Regions from separate parts of the Labrenzia sp. PHM005 genome, predicted to be linked through region 3. Evidence: predicted binding sites of a transcription regulator. Region 3 holds the regulator's gene; each other region holds the start of a gene.
The links. The regulator LexA, encoded in region 3, represses DNA repair genes until DNA is damaged. The targets are predictions, from matches to a motif close to TGTTCNNNNTGTGTTCNG.
Positions count from the first base shown of each region.

Region 1: FJ695_RS04585 (YifB family Mg chelatase-like AAA ATPase) is a predicted target of LexA. The motif match lies at 1,569-1,586, and genes of this name have one in related genera.
Region 2: uvrA (excinuclease ABC subunit UvrA) is a predicted target of LexA. The motif match lies at 1,858-1,875, and genes of this name have one in related genera.

Region 1 covers NZ_CP041191.1:1,042,208-1,045,485, forward strand. The annotation lists gene FJ695_RS04570 (SRPBCC domain-containing protein) at 1-247, opposite strand, end outside; gene FJ695_RS04575 (helix-turn-helix transcriptional regulator) at 244-558, opposite strand; gene FJ695_RS04580 (cyclase family protein) at 640-1,461, opposite strand; gene FJ695_RS04585 (YifB family Mg chelatase-like AAA ATPase) at 1,634-3,160, shown strand; gene FJ695_RS04590 (heavy metal-binding domain-containing protein) at 3,256-3,278, shown strand, end outside.
Region 2 covers NZ_CP041191.1:4,146,828-4,150,105, forward strand. The annotation lists gene FJ695_RS18725 (murein L,D-transpeptidase) at 1-700, opposite strand, end outside; gene FJ695_RS18730 (single-stranded DNA-binding protein) at 1,038-1,595, opposite strand; gene uvrA (excinuclease ABC subunit UvrA) at 2,057-3,278, shown strand, end outside.
Region 3 covers NZ_CP041191.1:3,632,517-3,635,794, reverse strand. The annotation lists gene FJ695_RS16450 (helix-turn-helix domain-containing protein) at 1-536, shown strand, start outside; gene lexA (transcriptional repressor LexA) at 867-1,583, shown strand; gene FJ695_RS16440 (ComEC/Rec2 family competence protein) at 1,637-3,278, opposite strand, start outside.

The DNA.
Region 1 (3,278 bases), 2.6 Mb from region 3:
GTTCCGGGTGGATCTGGAAGGTCACGACGCTTTCTCCATTATAGGGTCCCGCGTCCCGCATCCGGTAGGATATGGCCTTGCCTGGCTCTATGTGGACCGCGTCCGGATCAGACAAGTCGCCCTCTGGCAGCCAGTGGTTTCGGAGCGCAGGAATTGTCAAAGCGCGCCAGACTTTTTCAGGCGGTTCATCGAGCTGATAGTCCTGCTCAATGGCCACGGATCCATGGCTGGCGCTCTTATCGGTCATTGATCCATATCCTTCAGCAAATCCTTAAGCGCATCTACCCGTTTGGGCCAATATGCGCGGTATTTTGAAAGCCACCCGGCAATCAGTGCCAATCCGTTCGGATTGACTTCATAATTCACAAACCGGCCGTCCCGCTCCTCAAGGATCAGCCCGGCATCTCTCAATACTTTCAGATGCTGGGAGACGGCGGGCTGACTGATGGCCAGTCCTTCACGCAATGTGCTGGCGTTGCTCGCACCTGACGCAAGTTTTTCATAGAGGCTGCGCCGGGTCGGATCGGCCAACGCACGGAATATGCTTGATTCGTCCATGGTCAATACATAAGCATTCACTTATGTATATTGCAACTATTTTATGTGTTGCCCGGAACAGCAACCTTGAGACTGACAGCCTTATACCATCGCCATGACGCGGCTGGGGCCACCGGTGCCGCCACGATGTTTCGGGGCGCCGACAATCAGCGTTGCACCAGATGCCGGAAGCGCGTCAAGATTGGCCATGCACTCCAATCCCCAACGGCCGGACGGCAGCCAGGCATAGTGAACCGCAAAATCCTGGGAGATACCATGATCGAGAGACAGGCTGTCGACTGCAATACCGACCACATCCGCGTCGTCCATCAGCATCTGCACCGCTTCGATATGAAATCCCGGAAAATGCATGACGCCGCCGTCATCGGCGTTTCGGAAATTATTGGAAGCGGCATGCGCGCTCCAGCCGGAGTTCATCGCAACGCAAGCGCCCTTGGGGATGTCGCCATGGGCAGAGATCCAAGCGTTCAGATCGTCTGGCGTTACCTGGGCGTCCGGGTTCTCCGCTGCCCGCGCCTTGATATCGATGACGCAAAGTGGAGCCACCAGGTTTTCGACTGGGATTTCAGCAACCGACTGTCCATCGGCGGAAAAATGCAAGGGTGCATCGAGGTGGGTGCCAGTGTGCTCGTTGATCGTGAGGTTATAAAGATTGTAGCCATCCTTGGCGAAATCAAAGACCTTCTCGGCTATAAAACCCGGGACGCCGCCAAAGGTTGGAAAATCCTCAGACAGCTCGTGCGTTAAATCCATGACCTTGGTGGGCGCCTGCGCCATGGCTGGCAGAGTACCGCTGAGAGATGCCGCTGCCACCGCGCCGGACCCAACCGCAGCGGCTTTGAACAGCCCCCGCCGGGACAGCATTTTTTCCTTAACGGATGTGATGACGCATAAATCGCACATGCTATGTCCTCCAAGATTATCTGGGTTTTCCAGTGTGGGGTATTGGTGTTTTCACATCAACTGCAGGCAACAAAGCTGTAAAACACCGACGCTGGGTAGATGAATTGTGTTCGCACCTTGCTCTCTCTCATAAATTGCAATAGCGTTTTCTTCAATCAGTAGAGGGAGCGATATGGTCAGCCGCGTGACCACGGTGGCCTTCCAGGGCATTGAAGCTGTTCCAGTCGACGTGCAGGTGCATGTCGGACCGGGCATGGTCGCCTTTATGATCGTCGGCCTGCCGGACAAGGCGGTTGCCGAAAGCCGGGAACGGGTCCGCGCCGCACTCTCTGCCTCCGGCCTCGCGCTTCCTGCAAAACGGGTCACGGTCAATCTCGCTCCGGCAGATCTGCCGAAAGAAGGCTCGCACTACGATCTGCCGATCGCTCTCGGCGTGATGGCCGCGATTGGCGCCATCCCGGCGGAGTTCCTGGAAAACTATGTCATTCTCGGAGAACTGGCTCTGGATGGCACTCTGGCGCCGGTCGCAGGTGTTCTGCCTGCGGCCATGGGCGCCAATGCGTTGGAAAAAGGCCTGATCTGCCCAGCTGAAAGCGGCGGCGAAGCAGCCTGGGCGGACAGTGAGATGGATATTCTGGCGCCGCGGTCGCTTATCCAGCTCGCCAATCACTTTAAGGGAACACAGGTGTTGTCCCGCCCGGCGGCCAAATTGCGCGGTGAGCCGGACGGTATTCCCGATCTCGCCGATGTGAAGGGCCAAGAAAGCGCCAAACGCGCGCTGGAGATCGCTGCGGCTGGCGGCCATAACTTGCTGATGGTCGGCCCACCTGGCTCCGGCAAGTCCATGTTGGCAAGCCGCCTGCCATCTGTCTTGCCGCCGCTTACCCCGCGCGAGCTTCTGGAAGTGTCCATGATCGCCTCGCTTGCTGGAGAACTGGCGGACGGCAAATTGTCTGACCGGCGGCCGTTCCGGGCACCGCATCATTCAGCTTCGATGGCAGCCTTGGTTGGGGGCGGCTTGCGGGCCAAACCCGGCGAGGTCTCGCTCGCCCACAATGGGGTCTTGTTTCTGGATGAACTGCCGGAATTTAATCCGCAGGTGCTCGACAGCCTGCGCCAGCCGCTGGAAACCGGCGAGGCGATCATTGCCCGGGCCAATCACCGGGTGACGTATCCGGCGCGGATCCAGATGGTCGCTGCGATGAACCCCTGCCGCTGCGGCCATGCCGGAGAACCCGGCCATCAATGCCGGCGCGGCGAACGGTGTGTCACCGAATATCAAACCCGGATTTCCGGTCCGTTTCTGGATCGAATCGATCTTCGGATAGAAGTTCCAGCCGTTACTGCCTCCGATCTAATCGGTCCGGCGGAGAGCGAACCCTCGTCCCAAGTGGCAGACCGCGTTTTGACCGCTAGAAAAATCCAGGAACACCGGTTTTTCGATCTCGGTGTTGCCGCCCGCACAAATGCGCAAGCACCTGCGTCCATCGTTGAGCAGATGGCGCAATCGGACGACAAGGGCCTTGCCTTCTTGCGAGAGGCTGCGGATACCTTGCAGCTATCTGCAAGAGGTTATCACCGGGTCTTGAAACTTGCGCGCACACTCGCCGATCTTGATGGCCTTGAAACGGTCGCTCGTATCCACCTCGCCGAAGCGCTCAGTTACCGTGGTCAGGATCTGTCGCGCCGTGCGGCCTGAAGAATACCAAGGCCTTTAACCAGCTGACCTTCCTTGCATTTGCCGCCGCGTCATCCCATGTCCTAACCGATACTCAAAGATATTGGAGGACAAAGATGCTGGTCACCACAACCCCAAC
Region 2 (3,278 bases), 510 kb from region 3:
CCGCTGCACTCAGCTCCATCTCGAACCGCATGACGGCTGCATCAAGTTCATCGCCTTCCAGCGCCGATGTAGCCGGCAACGCCACCACGTAATCAGCCGGGTTCAAAGCAAACTCGGCTGCATTGCGCAGCGCGCGGCGCATTTGCGCAGCTTTTGCGGTCGGTTTGCCGTCCTTGACCCAAACGAAATCCGGATGTTCGCGGTAAAAAGCGATCAACGCTTCGCCAACTTCCGGAAGCACGGTCAGCTTCATGGTTTTCAGTGCCGGCCGGGATTCATCAAACGGTGTCAGTACGACCGGGATTGAGGTGCTGACATTTGCGTCACTGGTCGACGCTGTCGCCTCTTCTGCGGGCTCGGCAACTGCTTCGGCTGTTTTCTTTTCCGACAACGGCGCCAGTGAGACAGCTTTGAGTTTATCAGGCGCATAGGTCAAATAGCGCGGAGCGGACACCCGAACCTTCACGGCCTTGCGCTGCAGTTCCCGCCGTTCACGTTCCTGCTGGCGGCGATGGAATTCAGGGTCAAACAGCCGCTGAAAAAAGCCCTGGGCTTGTGCTTCGGCCACCGGCAAAGCGAAAAAGCTTGTTGCCAGCACGCTGGCCATTAGACCGGCCTTCAAACCAGCACTCAGCTTCTGGCTGACGGACACTGCTTCCTGGCGTTCCGAAACCTTGTTCGTTGGTTCCGCTCGTCCCATCGTGTTCACTCGCATTGTCAAAACCTGTATTTCAATATGTCTAACACAGTCCGGGAGTGCCCAATGCCCCGGTTTTATTCCCTGCCGTCATGAAGTCCGCCGGCCGGCTTCCATCACCAAACCCAACCGGCATTTAGCAACCCAAACAAGTCCTGCTCACGTGGAACAAGGCGATCAGAATCGCACAGCTTTCGGAAACAATACTACACCAAGCCCGTACGTAAGGTTAAGTGCACAGACTTGGCGCCAGTTTCCAAATCACGTCAGTGTGACGCATTTGCATGTTTTTCCGTGAGCCGCCCGTGATTTGAGCGGCTTAGGCAGATGATTTCACGAATTAAAACGGGATTTCGTCGTCCATCGGGCCGGCACCACCGCCGCCGCCGGACGGGCCGCCAAAGCCGCCACCGGACGAGCCGCCGCCGTATCCACCACCGCCGCCGCCACCAAAGCCGCCGCCGCCAGAGGATCCGCCGCCAAAGCCGCCACCGCCCTGGTCATTGCCGTAATCAGGCAAACCACCCGGCTGACCACCGCCCTCGCCGCGGCCATCCAGCATCGTCAAGTTGGAGTTGAAACCCTGCAGGACGACTTCGGTAGAATATCGATCCTGACCGGATTGGTCTTGCCACTTGCGGGTCTGCAGCTGACCTTCCAGGTAAACCTTGGAGCCTTTGCGCAAATAATTCTCAGCGACCTTACACAGGCCCTCATTGAAGATCACCACCCGGTGCCATTCGGTTTTTTCACGGCGCTCGCCGGAATTGCGGTCCCGCCAGGATTCAGACGTGGCGATCCGCAGGTTGGCGATCGGGCGGCCATCCTGGGTGCGCCGGATTTCCGGATCCGCCCCAAGATTTCCGACCAAAATGACTTTGTTGACGCTTCCCGCCATGCTCAACTCCTGTTTATGTTCTTGCACCCGGCCCCGCCAAGGCAGCTGGATGGCATGGCACTCCGTTTAAAGCGCCCAATTCTAAAGTCCACACCCTAGCGATCAGATTGTACAAACGCCGCCTTTTTTGGCCAGCTCCCCCCATTTTCCACAGTGTTGACCCCTGCCGGGCCATTAAGAGGCAAAAAAGCCACGCAACAAAATGTGCCATTGCAGCCGGTCTTGTTTCGCAATCCCGGTCTATCCACACCGAAAGTCATTCTGTACTTGTTTTGTTCTTATCATTTTTATACTCTTGATTCAATTCTCCTGCCAGGTTTGGCAGCAAACGGAATTTTGCAGAGACAGCCATCTGGAAGACGGGCTGGAAACTGCTATATCGGGTGCGAGCAGGACCGCGCCCGGGAGACATATTAAAAGCCCGGCCCGGGCTGTCTGCGCAAGATCAGGATGACGACAATATGACGACTGCGAAGGCTTCTGATAGCGACGCCTGGAAAAAAGACCCGACGAAAGTTCTCAGTGTGCGCGGGGCCCGCGAACACAATCTGAAGAACGTCGATCTAGATTTACCGCGCAACAAGCTGATCGTCATGACCGGGCTATCCGGGTCGGGAAAATCGTCTCTTGCTTTCGACACCATCTACGCGGAAGGCCAGCGCCGGTATGTTGAAAGCCTGTCCGCTTATGCCCGCCAGTTCCTGGAGATGATGCAGAAGCCGGATGTCGATCAGATCGACGGCCTGTCTCCGGCAATTTCCATTGAGCAGAAGACGACCTCACGTAATCCGCGCTCTACCGTCGGCACGGTCACGGAAATCTATGACTATATGCGCTTGTTGTTTGCGCGGGTTGGGATTCCGTATTCCCCGGCAACCGGCCTGCCCATCGAAAGCCAGACGGTCAGCCAGATGGTCGACCGGGTCATGGATCTGGACGAAGGCAGCCGCCTGTATTTGCTGGCGCCGATGGTCCGCGGCCGCAAAGGCGAGTACCGTAAGGAACTCGCCGAACTGATGAAAAAGGGCTTCCAGCGGGTTAAGATCGACGGAACCTTTTACGAAATTGCCGATGCTCCCGCGCTCGACAAGAAATTCAAACACGACATCGATGTGGTCGTGGACCGGATTGTCGTGCGCGACGATATCGCCGGCCGCCTGGCCGATTCACTGGAAACAGCGCTGAAACTGGCCGATGGCATCGCAATCGCCGAGTTTGCCGGAGAAACCGAAGAAAACGGCGTTCCAAAGCGGCTGATCTTTTCCGAAAAATTCGCTTGCCCGGTCTCCGGTTTCACCATCCCGGAAATCGAACCACGTCTGTTTTCTTTCAACAACCCGTTTGGTGCCTGTCCAACGTGCGACGGGCTGGGCACTACGCTCGCCTTTGAAGAAGATTTGGTCGTGCCCGACCATACCTTGTCTTTGCGCGAAGGTGCGGTGCTGCCCTGGGCGAAAACCGGCTCCACCTCACCCTATTACGCCCAGACTCTGGAAGCCCTTTGCCGCCATTTTGATGTGTCTATGGCGACACCCTGGAAGGATCTGGACGCGAAAGTTCAGGACGCAATCCTTCATGGCACCGGCAAGACGGACATCGAGTTTGTCTATGACGATGGCGTACGCAGCTACCGGACGGAAAAGCCGTTTGAGGGCGTCATCGGCAACATCGAACGGCGCTGGC
Region 3 (3,278 bases):
ACGCGACGCAAGTCATTGATAGAGTAAAAAATGCTCTCAACCTCAAAACAGATTTGGCCGTATCTGAATATTTTGAGGTATCGAACAAGACTGTTTCATCCTGGAAAGCAAGAAACTCGATTCCGCTTGAGTTTCTGTTGCAGGCCTGTGCCGGAACTGGAGAAAAGATAGATTACTTTCTCTTTGGAGAGGCATTACAGCGACAACAGTCCGAATTGATTGAAACTGCCATCGATGATTTCCGGATAATAACCATGAAGCTAACTGGCGAACGGATCCTCATCGAGCTTCTGGAACAGCACGCCCCCGAAGAACTTGCTTTCATGGAAGCGAAGGAAATTCAGGCAGAAGGTGAATCCATAGGACTGGCGATGTTGATATTTGCTGAATTCATCGAACGAGAGAAAAAGGCGTTGGTGGATAGCGGGCGCATGACCAACGAAGAGTTCAAAGAATATATCCGAAATGTCGACCGATACGACCTCCCGTACTTTGCACGGGCGATCAAACACCGAAACAAACAGGGTCCGCAATAGGTCCGCAGTCGAACACTCCAGGACCGGAAGCGTCTAACATCGAAGTAAATTCTCCATTTGTTTTCAATACGTTCCACGTTTTATTTGCACTGACTGATATTGCGGACCCTACGGTCTGCAATCGATGATCACCCAACCTTTTGAAAACAATACGCTCTTTGAACTCTTCTGCCATTTATTTACGGCCAGATAAACCGCTTCCAGTGCCGTTTAATTCTGACAGCTACAATTAGAACAGTAAGAGAACGTTTACCCTTGCAGAACACAATGAGAACAGGTAGGGTGTTCTTGATTTGTACCAATTGATCCTCAAGATCAGGGGAAGCTGATATGCTGACGCGCAAGCAGTATGAACTGCTCATGTTCATCCATGAAAGACTGAAGGAAACTGGGGTGCCGCCGTCTTTCGATGAAATGAAAGACGCGCTCGATCTGAGGTCCAAGTCCGGTATTCACCGGCTCATCACAGCTTTGGAAGAACGCGGTTTTATCCGCCGTCTGCCGAACCGGGCGAGAGCGATGGAAGTTGTCCGCCTGCCCGATTCGATCGCGCCGGGCCTCGGCAGCCCGCGGCCGCGCGGCAGTTTTTCTCCCGAAGTTATCGAAGGGTCGCTTGGAAAACCAGCACCCGCGCCAGTCGCAGCGCCTGCAGCGGTTGCAAGTGCGGCAACGGAAATCCCGGTTATGGGCCGGATTGCCGCCGGTGTTCCAATCGAGGCGATCCAGACCCACAGCCACTCCATCAGCGTCCCGCCGGAGCTTCTTGGCAAAGGCGAACATTATGCGCTTGAAGTGCGCGGCGATTCCATGATCGACGCAGGCATCTTGGACGGCGATACGGTTTTAATCCGGCGAATCGACAGTGCTGACAGCGGCGACATTGTCGTGGCGCTGGTTGATGATGAAGAAGCCACTTTGAAGCGGCTGCGCAAAAAAGGCGCATCGATCGCACTGGAAGCGGCCAATCCGGCCTATGAAACTCGGATTTTCGGACCGGGTCGTGTGCGTGTTCAGGGCCGTCTCGTGGCGCTGTTTCGGCAATACTGAGGCGGGTCCTTTTTCAGCTCAACAGGTTTTGGAATTAATCTTCTCCGCAAGGTCTATGGCTTTGCGGAGGATTTGGCTTTTGACCTCAAACTAGCGCGGGTTATTGTGCCTGGCCGGTTCCAGGGCCGCGGTAATCGGGGAAGAGCATAAACCACACGTTTGATGCCGGGTATTGCGTCTCTTTGATTGGTGGCCCGCTCTAATGCCGTCTTTCCGGACCAGCCGCTCGCAGACCCATCGGACGGTTCCAGCCAAATCGAAACAGCCCCTCTTTTTTCCCGAATAACTTGATCCAAAATCACGCTCGATTGGCAGAACCCAGGCACGATTTTATCGGTCGCGATAATATCTGCCTTTTGGCAATCTTCGAAAAGAGCCTGCACCGTTTTTGACACACCGATTTTGAGCGGTATCGGATCCGAGTAACTTTTGTCATTAGGCGGATATGCGAGCACCACACATCCGTCAGGATCACATCGGCGCTGAACCGAACTCATCTTGCGCGACTTAATCGCCCCCAATCCTTCACCCTCCCCCTCAAGCCAGATTTCAGCGGCAAAGGACTTGCGGACATGGGAGAGGCGCAGATCTCCTTGCCTATCGCGAGCAGCGAGTTGCGGCCCTGCCGCCGCGATTTGAATATCGGGCGCGCGCGACAATGTCATAAGTGTTATGGCGGCCCCCAAGGGAACCAGACTGAAGCTTCGAATTCGGCCAGGCGCGAGCAAACAGACAAAGAGCGCAGCCATCAACAGAGCAGCAGGCGCTGCCCCTAACGTTCCGATCCGGCCCGCGTCCGGGGCAAGGTTTTCGGTAAAAGTTGCGACATCAATCAACATCCCCAGACCAGCGCTCATCACCTTCAGCGGCACAGCACTGAGGCCAAAGGGCATCAAGACAAGCGCCAGAACCCCCATGGGCATAACAACCAGAGAAAACACCGGCATACCCAGCATATTCCCGACGATCCCATAAGGCGCGACCCGGGAGAAATGGTAAGCCCCGATTATCCCGGTCGCAGCTCCAGCAACCAGAGCAGTGACGAACAGCCCAGCAGCCCATTTGGCGATGCTCACACCCAGCCGGGCCGGAAGAGACCGAGGCTTTGAGGAAAAACCAGCTTCCTTTTGTTGGCGCCGCCAAAGGTCGTAAACCGCGATCAAAGCAATCACGGCCGCGAACGACATTTGAAACCCGGGATAAAACAGCCTTTCTGGTGCCAACAACAAAAGAAACAGCCCAGCCAAAGCAGCCGTCCGCAAGGTCAATCCGCGCCGCCCGGTCAATATGCCCAGAAAAACCAGGGCGATCATGATGAAAGACCGCTGGGTTGCCACCGACGCCCCAGAGAGCAGCAAATAAAAAACCGCAGCGCCGAGCGCCAACAGCGCCGCGACTTTGTGCAACGGCCAACGCAATGCAAACCCGGGAAGGAGAGCCAAGACCCCGAGTGACACCGCGTAAGCACCGCCAGCAAAAAGAGCCATGTGCAGCCCGGAAATCGCCAGTATGTGCGCCAATCCGGCAGCTCTGAGGCTTTCCTCTGTTTTTTCGTCGATACCGCTCCGATCTCCGACGAGAAGCGCAACGGAAAGCGACTTTTCCGGACCGTCCGGCAAGACAGCTGAAATCCGCTGCGCAAGATATTTGCGCAGATGATCGATGTGCCGTTCAACCTGCCGTATGAGCGTCGGA